DNA from 4 places in the Mesorhizobium sp. B2-6-1 genome. Region 3 is predicted to be linked to each of the others. Evidence: predicted binding sites of a transcription regulator. Region 3 holds the regulator's gene; each other region holds the start of a gene.
The links. The regulator PhoB, encoded in region 3, activates phosphate uptake and scavenging genes when phosphate is short. The targets are predictions, from matches to a motif close to TGTCATNNANCTGTCAT.
Positions count from the first base shown of each region.

Region 1 (4,515 bases), on a different contig from region 3:
CCATCGGCTATGTCAGCCAGTTCCTGCGCACCGTGCCGCGCGTACCGGCGCTCGACGTCGTCGCCGAGCCGCTGGTGGAGCGCGGCGAGGATCGCGAAGCAGCAAGAAGCAAGGCGCGCGCCTTGCTGGCGCGGCTCAACCTGCCGGAAAAACTCTGGGCATTGCCGCCGGCGACCTTCTCCGGCGGCGAGCAGCAGCGCGTCAACATCGCGCGCGGCTTCATCACCGGGCACCCGATCCTGCTGCTCGACGAGCCGACCGCTTCGCTCGACGCCAGGAACCGCGATGTGGTGATCGAACTCATCGCCGCCAAGAAGGCGGCAGGCGTCGCCCTGCTCGGCATCTTCCACGACCATGATGTGCGCGAAGCGGTGGCCGACCGCATCATCGACGTCACCGCCTTCGCCCCGGGAAAGCTCGCCGCATGACTAAAAAACTGTCGGAAACGCCGCTGGTCCATCGGACGGCGGATGTGGAGAATTCGACGCTTGGCCGGTGGACCGAAATCGCCGACCGCTGTCGGGTTTCGGAAAGCGAACTCGGCGACTATTCCTACATGATGCAGGACTGCGCCGTCTGGTGTGCGACGATCGGCAAATTCTCCAACATCGCGGCAAGCGTGCGCATCAACGCCACCAACCACCCGACCTGGCGACCGACGCTGCACCACTTCACCTACCGCGCATCGGACTATTGGGACGATGCCGAACACGAGAGCGAATTTTTCGCTGAGCGCCGCGCCAGGCGCGTCACAATCGGCCACGACACATGGCTTGGCCATGGCTCGACAGTCCTGCCCGGCATCACCGTCGGCGATGGCGCCGCCGTCGGCGCCGGAGCGGTGGTATCGAAGGATGTCGCTCCCTACACCATCGTCGCCGGCGTGCCGGCAAAGCCGGTCCGCGAGCGCTTCGACCGCCGCACCGCCGAGCGCTACCAGGCGCTTGCCTGGTGGGATTGGGACCATGCGAGGCTGCGCGCCGCACTCGACGATTTCCGTCAGCTCGAGGCCGAAGCTTTCCTGGAAAAATACGGTGGATGACGGTGGTGAATGGAATAGGGCTGCTCACTATTCGCATCCCTTACATAGAGTTCGGGCAGGGGGCTGTCTTCTCGAGCCGCCTGCCTTCCGCAGCTTCAGGGACATGGAAGCACTTCGAGGAACTGATTGGTCCTGGCCTGATCGCGCACGACACGGCTGTGGGTGGTAACAAAACTGACATCAATCCGACACCGCAGGTTCATGGCGCTGCGCTAGCGAGGGTCAACAGGACCTTCAACCGCGACTGGACGGGAACGCACCATGTCAGCCACGCTCGAAATCCGCGGCGTCACCCGACGATTTGGCAAGAACACCGCCGTTAACGATGTCAGCATCTCGATCCCGCAGGGTCAGATGGTCGGCGTCATCGGCCGTTCCGGCGCCGGCAAGTCGACCCTTCTGCGTATGATCAACCGCCTCATCGATCCCAGCCATGGATCGATTTTCTTCGACGGAGCCGAGGTCTCGCAATTGCGCGGTTCGCCGCTCAGGCGCTGGCAGCGCGACTGCGCCATGATCTTCCAGCAATTCAACCTTGTGCCGCGCCTCGACGTGCTGACCAATGTGCTGCTCGGCCGGCTGAACCATCGTCCGACCCTGTCGAACCTTTTCGGCATGTTCTCGCGAACCGAATGTGCGCAGGCGGTCGCGGCCCTCGAGCGGCTCGACATCGCCCGTACCGCGCTGCAGCCCGCCGGCACCTTGTCGGGCGGCCAGCAGCAGCGTGTCGCCATTGCCCGCGCCATGATGCAGCAGCCCCGGGTGATCCTGGCCGACGAACCGATCGCTTCGCTCGACCCGCTCAACGCCAAGGTGGTGATGGATTCGCTGCAGGACATCAATTTGCGCGAAGGCATCACCGTGGTCACCAACCTGCACACGCTGGACACCGCCCGTACCTATTGCAACCGCATCATCGGCATGGCCGCGGGCAAGGTCGTGTTCGACGGGCCGCCGGAGGAGCTTAACCGCGAGGCCGTCCGTCTCGTCTATGGCGCCGACAGCAATGGCGGCGAAATCTCCGAGGCCATCACCTCGACCAGCGTTGCCTTCAAGCAAAAAATCGCCGCATCCGCCGGACCGCTCGAACCCGCGTTCCCGGGTTACTGAGAGCGACCTGGATCGCCAGCCCGCGTCAGGGCACCCGTCAAAATCACCAACGCCGCCGGCGCGGGGCCGGAACCTACAGGAGAGAAATCAGATGTTCAGGAAAATGGTTTTCAGCGCCGTTTCGGTGCTTGCAATGGCCACCGGCGCGGCGCATGCCGCCGATATGAAGGAATTCCGCGTCGGCATCCTCGGCGGCGAGAACGAAACCGACCGGCTGCGCAACTACCAGTGCCTGGCCGATCACCTGAAGGCCGAATTCGGCTTCGAGAAGGTCTCGCTGTTCCCGGCCGCCGACTATGACGGCGTCATCCAGGGACTTCTCGGCGGCACGCTCGACTTCGCCGAACTCGGCGCTTCCGGCTACGCCAGCGTCGTCCTCAAGGATCCCAAGGCGGTAACCCCGATTCTCACCACCCAGCAGACCGACGGCGCGACCGGCTACTATTCGATCGGCCTGGCGCTGAAGTCCTCCGGCATCACCGACATCAAGTCGGCCAAGGGCAAGAAGCTCGGTTACGCCGATCCGGATTCGACCTCCGGCTACCTGATCCCGCTGACGCAGATTCCGAAGGACACGGGCGCGTCGAACGAGACCTTCTTCGCCTCGACCCAGTTCAATGGCGGCCATGAGAACAATGTGCTCGCCGTGCGTGACGGCAAGGTCGACGTGGCGGTGGACGATTCCTCCGGCATCGGCGACTTCAAGGACGGCTACACCTCCGGCACCTTCCACAAGGAAGTCGCCAAGGGCGCCGTCGACCCCAACGACTTCGTCGAGGTCTGGCGCTCGGGCCTGATCCCGAACGGTCCGCTGGTCGTGCGCACGGCGCTCGGCGACGAGATGACGGCCAAGCTGGCGGCCTTCTTCACCGACCTGCCCAAGAAGGACAAGGCTTGCTTCGAAGGCGTCGAAGGCGGTGATTTTACCGGCTACGTTCCGGTGAAGGCGGATTTCTATAACGTCATCGTCGAAGCCCGTAAGGCAGCCATCGGCGGCTAAAGGCAGAAGTCAGGAAGGGCGGCGTCGAGAAAACGCCGCCCTTCTTGCATCTCCGACCATGACCCTTTCCCTGACAGCTCCTTCCGGCGCCACGCACCAGATGGCCGACGCCTGGCGTCGCCAGACCTCCTTGCGCCGGCTCTACACCGCCATCGGCGTCGGCCTGCTGTTGGTCGCACTCGGCGGCACCATGTGGTTCGCCGACGATGCCAATGCCGGACACTTCTTCGACCGGCTTCCGCACATACTGGATTTCCTGAGCTGGCTCGTTCCCAAGGACTGGAACGATGTCTGGCGGGCGCTGTTCGACATCGCCTCCCCGCATGACACCGGCACGCAGGAATTCAACTTTCCGCTCGGCCGCGCCTATGTCTGGGGCGGCTTCTACATCCCCGAATATTTCGAGCTGATGCTGACCACGCTTAACGTGGCGCTGGTCTCGACATCTATCGGTTTCGTCTTCGCCGTGCCGTTCTCCTTCATCGCGGCGCGCAACCTGACGCCGCATCCGCTGCTGCGGCTTGTCGTCAAGCGCTTCATGGAACTGCTGCGGGCCTTTCCCGAGATCGTCATCGCCGGCCTGTTCGCGGCCATCGTTTCGATAGGTCCGATCGCCGCCATCATCGCCATCGGTCTGCATTCGATCGGCGCGTTGGGCAAGCTGTTCTATGAGATCAACGAGAACATCGACATGCGCGCCGAGGAAGGCCTGCGGGCCGTCGGCGCCACCTGGTTCGAACGGGTACGCTTTGCCGGCCTGCCGCAGGTGCTGCCCAATTTCATGTCCTATACGCTGCTCAGGATCGAGATCAACGTGCGCATCTCCACCATCATGGGCGCCGTCGGCGGCGGCGGCATCGGCGAGGAGCTGAAGCTGTCGATCTCGCGCGGCTTCGGCGCCAAGACGATAGCCTTGGTGCTGCTCCTGTTCACGACCATCTTCATCGTCGACCAGTTCTCCGCCTGGCTGCGCCGCAAGCTGGTCGGCGAACAGGCCTTTGTGATGAGCGCCTGATCATGACCGCCGCCGAAATTCAGTCGATCGAGGAACGCTTCCCGCAAGTGTTCCGCCGGCCGTTCCACAAGCGTTTCGGGCCGCTGCTGCTGCTTGGCGGCATCTTGCTCTACCTGCTCTACGCGCTGTGGTTCTTCAATCTGCCGCAAGTGCTGCGGGAATCGCATTGGGAGCGGCTGCCGCTGTTCCTGACCCAGTGGATCAGTTACGACGTGCAGCCGATCTTCCGCCTCGACGAGCCGCAGATAACGGCCAAATACCCCCGCTTTTCTGTACTCGGCCCCAATCCCCACCCGGATTGGGTCAAGACCAACGCCGACGGTTCGGTGACGGTCCTCATCGACGGCA
Region 1 covers NZ_VFUH01000007.1:192,701-197,215, reverse strand. The annotation lists gene phnL (phosphonate C-P lyase system protein PhnL) at 1-428, shown strand, start outside; gene FJ443_RS16745 (DapH/DapD/GlmU-related protein) at 425-1,042, shown strand; gene phnC (phosphonate ABC transporter ATP-binding protein) at 1,304-2,152, shown strand; gene phnD (phosphonate ABC transporter substrate-binding protein) at 2,244-3,152, shown strand; gene phnE (phosphonate ABC transporter, permease protein PhnE) at 3,211-4,167, shown strand; gene phnE (phosphonate ABC transporter, permease protein PhnE) at 4,170-4,515, shown strand, end outside.
Region 1: a site for PhoB is predicted at 1,218-1,234, ahead of phnC (phosphonate ABC transporter ATP-binding protein). Genes of this name have one in related genera too.

Region 2 (4,515 bases), on a different contig from region 3:
ACCTTTAGTCGATCAGCCCCGACATGTCGGAGAACGCCATCGCCTTGCGCAGCACCTCGGCAAAGCGCTCGCCTGCCGCTTCGCGCGAACCGCTATTGTCGATCGAGGTGACGCCGGGTCCGGAGAGCGTCACAGGGGCGCTGCGCGCCAGGCGTGCCAGAACCTCCCCGCGCGACTCGCGGCCACGCATCGCCAGCCGCCCGGCCAGCACATCGGGCGAAGCGGTGATCTCGACGATGACCAGATTGGCATAGCGCTTTCGCAAGGCAGGGATGATCGCGCGCGATACGTTGGCGACAGCGACATGGCCGTTGGCCACTGCCCAATCGACCTCGGCCGGCAGGCCGTAGCGCAGGCCGTGCGCCTCCCAGGAGACGGCGAAGGCGCCGTCGGCTTCGGCTTCGATGAAGGCGGCATCCGCCAGCGTGTCGTGATCCTCGCTTGCCGTGTCGCTCGGTCTGGTGATGACGCGGCGCACGAACTCCAGCCGCGGCTCGTCGGCGAAAAGCGCCTTGGCATGGCCGATGATCGTATCCTTGCCGGCGCCGCTCGGGCCCACCACGGCAACGAAGACGCCGTCGCGTATCGGAAACGCCTCGGCCGACAGTTCACGCTCGATCAATGCCGAAGCCATCACGCGACCCGCCGCCCCTGCCGCCAGACCGTGCGCACCACCGGAACGTGGTCGTCGAGGCGCACGCGCACCAGGTCGGCCCGGCGGCCCTCTTCGATGACGCCGCGATCGGAAAGACCGACGGCCTCGGCCGGGTTCTTGGACACCATTGCCACCGCCTGCGGCAGGGAAATGCTATCGACGACGTCGCCGAGAAAGAAGGCGGACTGGATCAGGCTGAAGGGGATGTAGTCGGACGACAATATGTCGAGCAGGCCGTCGCTGGCCAGCGTGCGCGCCGAGACGTTGCCCGAATGCGAGGCGCCCCGCATGACATTGGGCGCGCCCATCAGCACGCCGAGCCCTGCATCCTTCGAAGCCCTGGCGGCTTCCTCGGTGGTTGGGAATTCGGCAACGCGCACGCCTTGCTCGATGGCTTCGTCGACATGGCCCGTCGTCGCATCGTCATGGCTCGCAAGCACGATGCCGCGCTCGTGGCAGGCGGCGGCGATGAAGACGCGGTTCGGGGCCGAATTCCGTGCCGATTCGCCCATCCGCTTCTCGCAGAATTTCTGGAAATCGCGATCGGTCAGCTTCAGCTTGCGTTGATAGTAGTAGGCATAGGTTTCGAGGTTGACGAACTGGCGCTGGCCCGGCGCATGGTCCATCAGCGAGGCGAGCTTCACCCGTTCGTCGGTCTCGAAATTGGCGAAGGCCCTGAGGCAATCCGGCGCCGAGACCTCGCAGCGCAGATGGATGAAATGGTCGGCCCGCAATCGATCCATCCGCACGCTGTCCTCGATCGCGTCGGCGAGCTTGCGGATATCGGTGGCGTTGAGATCGGCATCCTGGTCCATGCCGACACGCAAGGCGTCGAGCACGGTGGTAATGCCGGCGGTCGCCACTTGCGCGTCATGGGCGAGCACGGCGGCGATCGGGTTCCACCGCACCTTCGGCCGCGGCGCATAATGGCCTTCGAGATGATCGGTGTGAAGCTCGACCAGCCCCGGAATGATGAAGTCGCCAGCCATGTCCTCGCCGGCTCGCACGGCGCCGGAGGATATGTCGGCGATCAGACCGTCACGCATCACGAGCGAGCCCTCGATGATCTCGTCGGCAAGAACGATGCGGGCGTTGCTCAGAATGGTCTCGGCGGTCATTTCAGGCAGTCCTTGGTTTTTTCTCGCCTTTACGGCTTGTTGCTTCAGGCGGTTTTTCTGGCCGGACGGCGCCCGAGCGCGTGCTGGGAAAGCACCATGAACGGGGCGCCGGGTTCGGGCTCGATGAACAACGTCAGCGCGTCCACCGGAACCGGCTGGCGCAGCACCTCGGCGAACAGGCCCTCGATTGCCAGGCGAAGACGAAGGCTTTCCTGTGGCCCGGCCCTGCCGGACAGCGTCATGTGAAAGCGGAAGCTCTCGAAGACGTAAGGATAGCCCCATTGGCAGAGATTGCGGAATTCGCCCGGCTTCAGCGAGTCCGGGCTGCGCCGCTCGATCTCGGCCTCCGTCAACGGCGCGCGAAAGCGGTCGAAATCGCGCACCACGTCATCGGCGAAGCGATTGAGCGGAGGCAATGGCGCCTCCGGCACCAGTGCGAAGAAACCGTCGATCTGGCTGACGACGAGACGCGGGATCATCACAACGGGCGTCGCCTCGGCAAAGGCGTCGAGCGCTGCGCGCAACGAGGCTTCGGTTTCGTTGGCCGCTAACCGGAAAGGGGCTTTCAGCGTTGCGTGAAAACCATAGCGCCGTGCCGATGCGGTGTGGAAGGCGACTTCCGCCGCCGACAAATCGCCCACCGCCTCCACCGGTCGCGTCGCGGCGCCGAACGGGTCACGGCCCAGCCAGTTGGCGGCGATCCGCGCCAATTTTTCGTCCTGTTGGGGGGTGAAGTAGATGGCGTAGCGCATCGAAAATCCTCGTCAGCCCGTTGCCATAGGTGATTTCCATGACGGATTGACGAAGCTTTGAAGGGTTTTCGAAGGCAAATCGACCCCGCCGGTCCTTAGCCGACGATTTTTCTGATCTGGACCAACAGGTTCAGCCGTGAACGCGCAACGGTCAGGCCTTCATCAGCCATTCGTGCTCGGGCGCATTGTGGAATTTCCACGTCCGCTTCGGGCCGGCCATGACGTTGAGATAGTAGAGGTCGTAGCCATGGCAAGCCGCGCAGGGGTGATAGCCCTTGGGCACCAGCACGACGTCGCCGTCCTCGATCGCCATCGCCTCGTCCAGCGCGCGGGAGCCGTCCTTGTCGGCGTCGGTATAGACCCGCTGGAAAGCAAAGCCCTGCGGCGGGTTGAGGCGGTGATAATAGGTTTCCTCGAGATAGGATTCGTTAGGCAGATTGTCCTGGTCGTGCTTGTGCGGCGGATAGCTCGACGTATGGCCGCCGGGCGTGATGACCTCGACCACCAGCAGCGAATCGGCCGGCTTGCCCTCGGGCAGGATGTTGGTGACGTAGCGCGTATTGGTGCCCTTGCCGCGCACCTCCTGGCCGAGGTCGTCAGGCCCGATGACGCGAACCGGCAGGCCGCCGCTCAATCCCGGCGCCGAGCAGACCGCCAGTTCCAGTCCGCTATCAGCCGTCACCGACCAGTCCGATCCCTGCGGCACATAGACCGACCATGGTTTGCCTTCGAAGGGCGACATGCGCTGGCCAAGCAGGCCGAGATCCTTGCCGCCGGCCGTGACCGTGCCCTTGCCGGTGACGAACACCAGGCAGACTTCGCGATCGTCCGTTGTTCCCGAAGCCGTTTCGCCCGGTTCCAGCCGGTGCAGGTCGAACCCGACATAGGTCCATCCGGCGCTTTGCGGCGTGACATGCGCGACACGGCCATGGCCCTTGTCGGCTTTGACCAGCAGCTTCGACATCCGGTTACTCCTTCGGTTCGACTTCGGCGGGCGCCTTGTTCTCGTCGGCCGGCTTGTAGAGATAAAAAAACTGCCAGACGCCATAGCCGGCGAAGCCCAGCGCGATCACGCCCCAGAACGGCGTGCCGCTCGCGAATTCGATGATCGACCAGATGACGCAGACCGCGACGACGGCGACACGCCGCCATAGGGGCCGGAAGAAGGGGTGCTCGGAATCTTTCATCGCGGCAACCTACAGCAAGCCCGGCCTGGCGAGAACCCGATCAGACATCGGGGAAGCCCTGGGTCTCGACCGTGTAGCCGGCCGCCGTCATCACCCGCATCAACTCCTTGTGGCCCACCTGCGCCATCTTGAGCGGCGGGTTCTTCTTCGGGTCCTGTTCGGCCTCGACCACGAACCAGCCTTCATAGCCGTGGTCGGCGAAACGCTGCACGATGGCGCCGAAATCCAGCGAGCCGTCGCCCGGCACGGTGAAGGCGCCGAGAGCCACCGCATCGAGGAAGGACTGCCTCGTGCGGTCGAGCTTCTCGATCACGCCCATGCGTACATCCTTCACATGCACATGGCTGATGCGCTTGTGGTGATTGTCGATGGCGCGCAGCACATCGCCGCCGGCAAAGGCCAGATGTCCAGCGTCAAGCAGCAGCGGAATGCCCGCTCCGGAATGGCGCATGAAGGCGTCGAGCTCCGCCTCGGTCTCGACCACCGCCGCCATATGGTGATGATAGGAAAGCGGCATGCCTTGCTCGGCGCACCATTCGCCGAATTCGGTCAGGCGCCTGGCATAGGCCTTCATCTCGTCGCTCGAGAGTTTCGGCTTGGTGGCGAGCGGCTTCGAGCGGTCGCCCTGGATCGAACGGCCAACCTCGCCATAGACGATGCAAGGCGCGTTGACCGCCTTGAACAGGTCGATCATCGGCTGGATGCGATCCTTGTTCTTGCTCATCTCCTCGTCGACCAGCGTGCCCGAGAACCAGCCGCCGCACAGTGTGACGTCAGCCGCCTTCAGGATCGGCAGCATCACC
Region 2 covers NZ_VFUH01000001.1:104,574-109,088, reverse strand. The annotation lists gene phnN (phosphonate metabolism protein/1,5-bisphosphokinase (PRPP-forming) PhnN) at 5-637, opposite strand; gene FJ443_RS00550 (alpha-D-ribose 1-methylphosphonate 5-triphosphate diphosphatase) at 634-1,773, opposite strand; gene FJ443_RS00545 (DUF1045 domain-containing protein) at 1,818-2,525, opposite strand; gene iolB (5-deoxy-glucuronate isomerase) at 2,677-3,489, opposite strand; gene FJ443_RS00535 (DUF3329 domain-containing protein) at 3,494-3,712, opposite strand; gene iolE (myo-inosose-2 dehydratase) at 3,753-4,515, opposite strand, start outside.
Region 2: a site for PhoB is predicted at 2,564-2,580, ahead of FJ443_RS00545 (DUF1045 domain-containing protein). Genes of this name have one in related genera too.

Region 3 (4,515 bases):
TCAACCTCGTGCCGAACGCCCTGCGCGAGGCCGGCGCCGCGATCGGCGCGCCGCGCTGGGTGGTCATCCGCTCGGTCGCCTACCGTGCGGCGCTGTCGGGCATCGTCACCGGCATATTGCTGGCCATCGCCCGGATTTCCGGCGAGACGGCGCCGCTGCTCTTCACGGCGCTCAACAACCAGTTCTGGTCGAGTAATCTCAATGCGCCGATGGCCAGCCTGCCCGTCACCATCTTCCAGTTCGCTCTCAGCCCCTACGAGGAATGGCAGCAGCTGGCGTGGACCGGCGCACTCATAATCACCCTTACGGTTCTCGGGCTGAGTATCTTCGCCCGCAGCCTTACCGGACGCAGAGAGGACAGATGAAACCGATGTTGTCCACCGAATTGAACACGCCCGAAGTCGCGGTCGAGAAAGCCAAGATCGAGGTCAAGAATCTCAATTTCTACTATGGCCAGTCGAAGGCGCTGAAGGATATCAGCCTGTCGCTGCCCGAGCGCAGCGTCACCGCCTTCATCGGGCCTTCGGGCTGCGGGAAGTCGACGCTGCTGCGCGTCTTCAACCGTATCTACGAGCTCTACCCGAGGCAGAGCGCCGAGGGCCAGGTGCTGCTCGACGGCCAGAATATCCTCGACCGCTCGCAGGACCTCAACCTGCTCAGGACCAAGATCGGCATGGTGTTCCAGAAGCCGACGCCGTTCCCGATGTCGATCTACGAGAACATCGCCTTCGGCGTCAGGCTCTATGAGAAGCTCAGCAAGGCGGAGATGGACGGCCGTGTCGAGCAGGCGCTGAAGCGCGCGGCACTGTGGAGCGAGGTCAAGGACAAGCTCAACGCCAGCGGCCTCAGCCTTTCGGGCGGCCAGCAGCAGCGCCTCTGCATCGCCCGCACGGTGGCGGTGAAGCCGGAGGTCATCCTGCTCGACGAGCCTGCCTCGGCGCTCGATCCGCTGTCGACCGCCAAGATCGAGGAGCTGATCGACGAGTTGCAGGCCGATTATACGATCGTCATCGTCACCCACAACATGCAGCAGGCGGCGCGCGTGTCGAAGCAGACCGCCTTCATGTATCTGGGCGAGCTGGTCGAGTTCGACCGCACCGAGAAGATCTTCACGTCGCCCCGCGAGAAGCGCACGCAGGACTATATCACCGGCCGCTTCGGCTGATCCCAGGCATACGAGGACCAAGATCATGGCCGAACACACAGTCGCAGCCTTTGACGAAGATCTCGGACAGATCAGCAGGCTGATCCGCGACATGGGCGATCTCGCCTCATCGATGGTCGGCGGCGCGACCAAGGCGCTCCTGAATTCCGACAACGCGCTCGCCCAGCGCGTCGTCTCCGACGACGCGATCATGGATGCGCGCCAGCGCGAACTCGACGACCGCGCCATCACCCTGATCGCCAAGCGGCAGCCCATGGCGGACGATCTGCGCCATGTCGTCGGCTCGATCCGCATGGCGGGCGATCTCGAACGCATCGGCGATCTCGCCAAGAACATCGCCAAGCGCGTCGGCACCGTCGGCCTTGCCGCCACGCCGCGCGACCTGTCGCACTCCATCGACGCCATGGCGCAGCTTGTGCTGATCCAGGTCCAAGGTGTGATCGAGGAGTATGCGGCGCGCGATGCCGCGGCACTTGCCAAGCTGCGCGCCGACGATGAACGCATCGACGTCAAATACACGTCGGTCTTCCGCGAGCTGCTGACCTACATGATGGAGGATCCGCGCAACATCACCGCCTGCACGCATCTTTTGTTCTGCGCCAAGAATCTCGAGCGCATCGGCGATCACGTGACCAACATTGCCGAAAATGCCTATTATGTGCTGACCGGCACGCAATTGCCCGCCAATCGCCCGAAGCAGGACGAGACGGCGATGTCGGCGCCAGCGGCTTGACGGCAGGGGTGACCAGTCGATGATCGCGCCACGCATCATGGTGGTGGAGGACGAGGAGCCGCTGGGTGTGCTGCTCCGTTACAATCTGGAATCGGAGGGTTATCAGGTAGAGGTGGTGACGCGCGGCGACGAAGCCGAGATCCGCTTGCATGAGAATGTCCCTGACCTTCTTGTGCTCGACTGGATGGTGCCGGCGGTGTCCGGCATCGAGCTCTGCCGCCGTCTCCGCATGCGGCCCGATACCGAGCGGCTGCCGATCATCATGCTGACGGCGCGCGGCGAGGAAAGCGACCGGGTGCGCGGTCTCTCCACCGGCGCCGACGACTATCTGGTCAAGCCGTTCTCAACGCCGGAATTCATGGCACGCGTCAAGGCGCTGCTGCGCCGCGCCAAGCCCGAAGTTCTGTCCAGCGTGCTCAAGGTCGGCGACATCGTGCTCGACCGTGAATCGCACCGGGTCTACCGCAAGAAAAGCGAGATCCGGCTCGGGCCGACCGAGTTCCGCCTGCTCGAATTCATGATGCGACATCCCGGCCGCGTGTTCTCGCGCAGCCAACTGCTCGACAATGTCTGGGGCGAAACGATCTATATCGACGAGCGCACCGTGGACGTGCATGTCGGCCGGCTGCGCAAGGCGGTCAACAACGGCCGCATGCCTGACGTGATCCGCACCATTCGGGGCGCGGGGTACGCGATCCGCGAAGACTAGGGATATGTCACGCAACGTTCTCGCCTATGCCTGATTTCGCCTGTGCCCCCGGCGCGAAAATTTCCTGGTCGACGAAGGTTAGCGCGCGCATGGCGCAGCCCTCGCGGATCAGCGGCAGTTCGTTCGGCTCGGTGTCGAAGGAAATCGATTTCGAGTGCTGGCCGCCGGCGGTCTGGGCAATGGCCTCGCGCAGAGCCGGCTCGATCAGGTCGAAGGCGGCGGCGCTGACGCCGACCATGGCGACCGGCGCCGGATCGATCAGGGCGAACAGGCTGCCAAGGCCGTAACCCAGCGCCTCGCCGGCCTTGCGGTAGGCTTCGCGCTCCGGCCCGTCCTTTTCGCGCGCCGAGGCCGCCAGGGTGCGCATGTCGGCGTCGCTGACGTCGACGGGCTGGGTGTCCTCGCCAAGCTGCCTCGCGTTGCGCCAAATGGCATAGTTGCCGGCATAGGCCTCGACGCAGCCGCGCCGCCCGCAGCGGCAGAGCGCCCCGCCGGGGCGATGGATCATGTGGCCGAACTCGCCTCCGGATGAATGGGTGCCGGTGAACAGTTCACCCTTCAGCACCAAGCCCATGCCGATGCCGTGCGACAAAAGTATGGCGATGAAGTCGTCGCGGTAGCGCTGGGGATCGCGCCAGCGCAGCGCCACCGCCATCATGTTGCAATCGTTCTCCATGGTGGCGGGAATGCCGAACTCGGCCTCCAGTATGTCGGCGAAGGCGATGTCGGTCTGCGGCGTGATCGGCGACCACAGCATGGCGCGCGCATCCGTGTCGGTGATGCCCTGGATCGCCAGCGCGATACGGGCGATGCTGCCGACGTCGAGGTCGGGATCCTCGAACCGCCGCCTGACGATGGCCACGCATTCGCCGATCAGCGCCTCGCGCGACAGGGTCAGCGTGTCCAGCCGGCGCTGCTCCTCAGATATCACCTGGCCGGCATAGTCGATGACTGCGACGGAGAGGAAATTCAGCGACAGCACAACGGTCATCACCGCCGCGGCTTCAGGGTTGAGGCTGAGGCCGACCTGCGGCCGACCGCGTTTCAGCGCACCGGCCTCGCTCGGCTTGCTCTGCGCCAGGATGCCTTCGCCAATCAGGTCGGAGGAGATCGCCGATATGGTGGAATGGCTGAGCCCGGTGGTCGCGGCAATCTCGGTGCGCGAGGGCTGCCCGGCACGGCGCACGGCCGCGATCACCATCGCCCGGTTGCGTCGGCGCAAATCGTCGTGGCGGATTCCGACCGACATGTTTCTCGCATCCTCCCCGTCGCCGCGTTCTCTCCCCAGGATCCCGACGACCGTCAAATACTGGCAGAACCGGCCTTGGCTGTCATTATTTATTCCGGAGCTCGAAAAAAATTCACGAGGACATCAAAATACATCAGAATCGACGTTGACAGCGTTCCGACGATGGACCAGTGTTTTTTCGAGGCTCGAAAAAATAGAGCCTTTGTGCCGGCCTACGGGCCTGTTTGGTCGCGCCATACGCGGCGCAGGGAGGATTAAGATGAAGAGATTCACAGCCGCCATCCTGGCGGGTGTCGCCATGTCGCTGACGCTCGCGTCGGTCGCGCAGGCGAAGGACAAGGTCATCGGCGTTTCCTGGTCGAACTTCCAGGAAGAGCGCTGGAAGACCGACGAGGCCGCCATGAAGAAGGCGATCGAAGCCGCCGGCGACAAGTATATTTCCGCCGACGCCCAGTCCAATCCCGGCAAGCAGCTCACCGACGTCGAGAGCCTGATCTCCCAGGGCGCCAATTCGCTGATCATCCTGGCGCAGGACGCCTCCGCCATCGGCCCGGCGGTGCAGAAGGCGCTCGACGAAGGCATTCCGGTCGTCGGCTATGACCGCCTGATCGAGAACAAGGACGTCTTCTATCTGACCTTCGACAACAAGGAAGTCGGCC
Region 3 covers NZ_VFUH01000019.1:9,482-13,996, forward strand. The annotation lists gene pstA (phosphate ABC transporter permease PstA) at 1-365, shown strand, start outside; gene pstB (phosphate ABC transporter ATP-binding protein PstB) at 362-1,165, shown strand; gene phoU (phosphate signaling complex protein PhoU) at 1,191-1,898, shown strand; gene phoB (phosphate regulon transcriptional regulator PhoB) at 1,918-2,607, shown strand; gene FJ443_RS27840 (ROK family protein) at 2,615-3,856, opposite strand; gene xylF (D-xylose ABC transporter substrate-binding protein) at 4,116-4,515, shown strand, end outside.

Region 4 (4,515 bases), on a different contig from region 3:
CAGCCCGAGGCCGGAAATGCACATGTCGAATATCCATTGGACGATTGCCACCTTGGCTTCATCCATCTGCAAATCCCCGTTGGCGTCATAGTAGAGCCATGCAGGAAGGTTGCCGGGGATCGGCTTGCCGGTTTCCCGTGCCAGCTTGGTCCTGCCAACCCAACTGTCTTTCACACGTTTCGAAAGCTTCTGGACGAAGCGATGGCTGGACTTCATTTCGTCGATGGCGTCTTCCAAATCTCGTTCGTTGATGTCTTCCCAACGGAAGCGCTTTTCGTCGTCTTCCCCGAGCGTGACGAGCACGATTCCAGCATGGATGATGTCGAGGAAGATTCGCAGCACTTCCACGGTGCGCATGCGGCTTAAGCGATCAAGCGACTCCAGCAAGAGGAACGAACCCTTTAGAATGCTGCCGGCCTTCGCAGCGGCCACGAATGCGCCCAAGGCACCTTCCTTCAAGTTCTTGCCCCGGTATGCCGAGATGCCGGCATCGATCATGATTTTGTCATCGGCCAGCCTGATGCCGTTTTCCCGGCACCACTTTTCAGCCATGTGCTTTTGACGACGCAAAGAGTCCCCATCGCCTTGGATGGCTGATGACCAGCGGATGTAGGAATAGGCTAGTGGACTACCTGCGGTAGCCAATGTTTCAACATCTTCCGTATATGAATGAGATTTTAAAAAAGACAACGATTTCATTGGCTTCCACCAGTTTAACCGCCATATGGGAAGCCAGCCGGGACATACAAGCCTCCCCGTGGTGGTAGAAGCTTTACTTGATCACTCCTGATGAAAACCGCTCACGAATCGTTTGCTGGCTCCTCTTATTTCCGCCACAGGCGCTAGCTTTGCGTGACAATTCCATGACAATCGAGTGACGGGTCTGTCGCTGGGTGGGGAAGTTAAAGTGGCTAGGATTTCGAAAGGCGCAGGCAAAGCCGCGCCACAGTTTCTGGAAGACGATCCTTCCACCGGCTACCTGCCGGGACGGAAGTGGCCGACCATACGCTATGGGCTGACCAGCCTGCTGATCGCGGCCGTCCTGGTGTTCGCCATCGAATTGATCGTGCGCGGCGACTTCGCCGGCACGGTTTCCTTCTTCCTGCAGCCGCTCAAGCCGGGCTGGACCACGATCGTGGTGTTCGCACTGGTTCTGGTCGGCCTCGATGCCGTTTTCGGCCGCAGCTATCAAAGCCTGATGATCGTCGCGCCGCTGACGCTCTCGCTGGCTTTCATCGGTCACCAGAAATCGCATTATCTCGGCGATCCCCTCTACCCGACCGATTTCCTCTACTCCCGCCAGATCGTGGCGCTGCTGCCGCTTCTGGTGCGTGACCGCCCGATGACTGCCCTTGCCATGATTGTCGGCATCGTCGCCGGCCTGTCGCTGCTCATCTATGGCTGGCGGGTCTGGCGTCGAAAGGTGCCCATACTCAGCCGCAAGGGCCGTCTCGCCCGGCTGACGCTGGCGGTGCCGCTGCTCGCCTTCTTCGTCTCGATCATGGACTATGCCACCTTCTCCTGGACCCGGGACCGGCTGCAGATCATCCCGATTATGTGGGACCAGAAGGAAAATTACGCCTCCAACGGCTTTGCGCTCGCCTTCGCGCTCAACGTGCCGATGGCGCATGTCTCGGCGCCGCCAGGCTATTCGGAAAAGGCGATCGCGGCCATCGACAGGCCGCAGGTGACCGCCTCGGTGCCCCAGGAAAAGCCCGACATCATCGTCGTCATGAGCGAATCCTTCTGGGATCCGACCAAGCTGCCCGGGGTCACCATCACGCCCGATCCGATCCCCAATGTGCGGGCGCTGCGTTCGGGCTCCATGTTCTCACCCGAATTCGGCGGCATGACCGCCAATATCGAGTTCGAGGCACTGACCGGCTTCTCCAACGCCTTCCTGCCGGCCGGCAGCATCCCCTACCAGCAATATGTGCGCACGCCGACGCCGTCGCTGGCGACCTTCCTGAAGAGGGAGGGCTACAGGGCGCGCGCCATCCATCCGGGCACCAACTGGTTCTGGAACCGCGGCGCGGTCTATGCCGATTTCGGCTTCGACGACTTCAGATCGGAAGAGACGCTGCCGCCGATGCAAAAGCGCGGGCCGCTGGCATCCGACGCGGCGATGACGGACGAGATCATCAGCGAGGCCGATGCCAGCGATGCCCCGGTGTTCTTCTTTGCCGTCAGCCTGCAGAACCACGGCCCTTACGAGCCGAACCGCTACTATAATCCGACCCACACCGTGCAGGCCCCGATCAGCCAATGGGCGCGTGAATCGCTGCTGAGTTACACCGAGGGCTCGGCCGACGCGGACCGCGGTCTCGAACGCCTGGTCGAATGGGCAAAGAAACGCTCTCGCCCCACCGTCATCGCCTTCTTCGGCGACCATCTGCCGCCGCTTGGGCCGGTCTATGTAGAGACCGGGTTCATGAAGGACAATGTCGCGCCGCGCAAGGAGGCTTCCGCCGAGGCGGCGCTGGAGCATCATCAGACGCCACTGGTCATCTGGTCGAACCGCACAGGCCCTGCCAAGGACATGGGCGCCGTCAGCCCCGCCTTCCTGCCCTATCACATCCTGAAAACGGCCGGCATCACCCACCCCTACTATACCGGCTTCCTGGGCGAGATGCGCGAACGCTACCGCGTGGTCGACCGCAATCTGCTGCTGACGCCGGCGGGAGAAGCCACGCCCGATTGGGCGCGGCAAAAGCAGATCGACCCGGCGATCCGCGACTTCCGGCTGCTGCAATACGACATGATGTTCGGCAAACGCCACGCGGCGCCCGACTTCTTCCCCGAAACGGTGGACAAGGTCGTCGCCCATATGAGCTGAAATTCGCGGCATCCTTCCAGGATGCCGCCCAGCGGGGTCGAGCGTTCAATTCGTCAGTTGCAATTTCGAGAATTTGTTGGCGATCTGCTGGAACACGTTCGGCAATTTGTTTGGATCGTTGACGGCATAGTAGTCGCTGGGATCCGAGGCGCACGCGCTGTAGAGCGTGCGGTTGGCGGCGGTGTCGGATTGCAGCACCATCGTGTAGATTTCGGCGCCCTGCTTCTTCAGCTGCGTGCAGACGCTTTTGGTCCATCCGTCGACATTGCGCGCGGCGGTGGTCTGATTGTCCGATCCAAGCCGACCGGCAGCGCCATAGGCTGAGCCCGCGAGAAAACCATAGGACGTATAGTCGGACTTGGTCGTCTCGTTGCTGGCGCCGTAGACGACATTCTCGCCGTCGGTGAGCAACATGACGATCTTGCTCACCCCAGGCGTCTTCCAAGGCGTCCCCTCGGCATATGGCGCACTCGGCGACAACACTCGCTGGCCCCAGGCCAGGCCCTCGGAAACATTGGTGCCGGACCCCGCCCATGCAAGCATCTTGGCGGCCTCGTTGCGAAGTTTTGTAAAGTCTTCGGTCAAGGGGACGATTGGCGAGGGACAGGACCGGTTTGGCCCCACCGTCAATTGCAAGGCGTTTGGATCGTTTGTGACCGCGGTGGCAATGGCGGTGTTCTGCGGCGCCACATATTTGGCGACTGTTTCAAGATCACCCCGCAAAAGCCCGGCAGCACTTCCGAGCAAGCCGCTCAGATCTATTCCGAGAATATTCAGTCCGCCATTCCGAGCAAGTTTGGCCTCATCAGGGGCGTCGTCGATAAAGGAATTGTTGTAGTGATAGGCATCGTTTGAATAGCCGCTGGAAGGTCTCGTCCCCTTTCCCGGACTGTCCGGCGCGAAATAAGGCACGAACAGAGTGTCAGGGTAACGTGGATCAGGCGGCGTATCGGCGATATTAAGGACACCAGGCCGCGCCTCGACGCAGCCTTTCCAACCCGTATCCTCCCCCTTGCCGTCCTTCCACCCCGTCAATTTGGCGGCAGAGGCCGGATCTTTCATCAACTGCCTGAACAGCGCCATATGATTGGGACGCTTGTCGTTGATGACGGGGAAATTGATTCCATTGGTGGATGACTTGCCGTCCATGTCGATCCAGGACGGGTCGAACCCGTCGCCGTTGACATTGACAGCCGTGACGAAGGGTACCAGCGCCACGCGGACCTTGCGCGTCGGTGATTGCGCCGCTTCCAGATATTTGAGCAGATTGTCCGTCGCTGTCTTGAGGGCAGCAATTTTGGCGCCGGCCATCGAGCCGGTGTTGTCCAGAACCAGCACGACTTCGAGCTGGTTGTTCGATTCGACCGCCGAGGCATCGACCACGATGTGCCTGCTCTCACCGAGCAGGAAGGCGAAGTTCAAATCGACGTCAGCCGAGGCGACGGCCTTCGTCTTGACGAAGTTGACGCCCCTGTCGACCGTCAACGTGGCCCGCGCATTTGTGAGTTCGCCATGTCCGGCTACGTTGGCCTGGAAATAGCGGTTGAAGGCGTCGGTGCGGGTGATGTCCAGATCGCCGAGATGCGAGGAGGCGAGATTTGCCGCGTCGAGCGCATTCTGCAGGTTGCTCTTGGCCCGCATGATGGTGGAGACATCGGCTGCGAAGGCCACCGCCGACA
Region 4 covers NZ_VFUH01000015.1:46,511-51,025, forward strand. The annotation lists gene FJ443_RS25485 (recombinase family protein) at 1-699, opposite strand, end outside; gene FJ443_RS25490 (LTA synthase family protein) at 908-2,836, shown strand; gene FJ443_RS25495 (pilus assembly protein) at 2,882-4,515, opposite strand, start outside.
Region 4: a site for PhoB is predicted at 853-869, ahead of FJ443_RS25490 (LTA synthase family protein). Genes of this name have one in related genera too.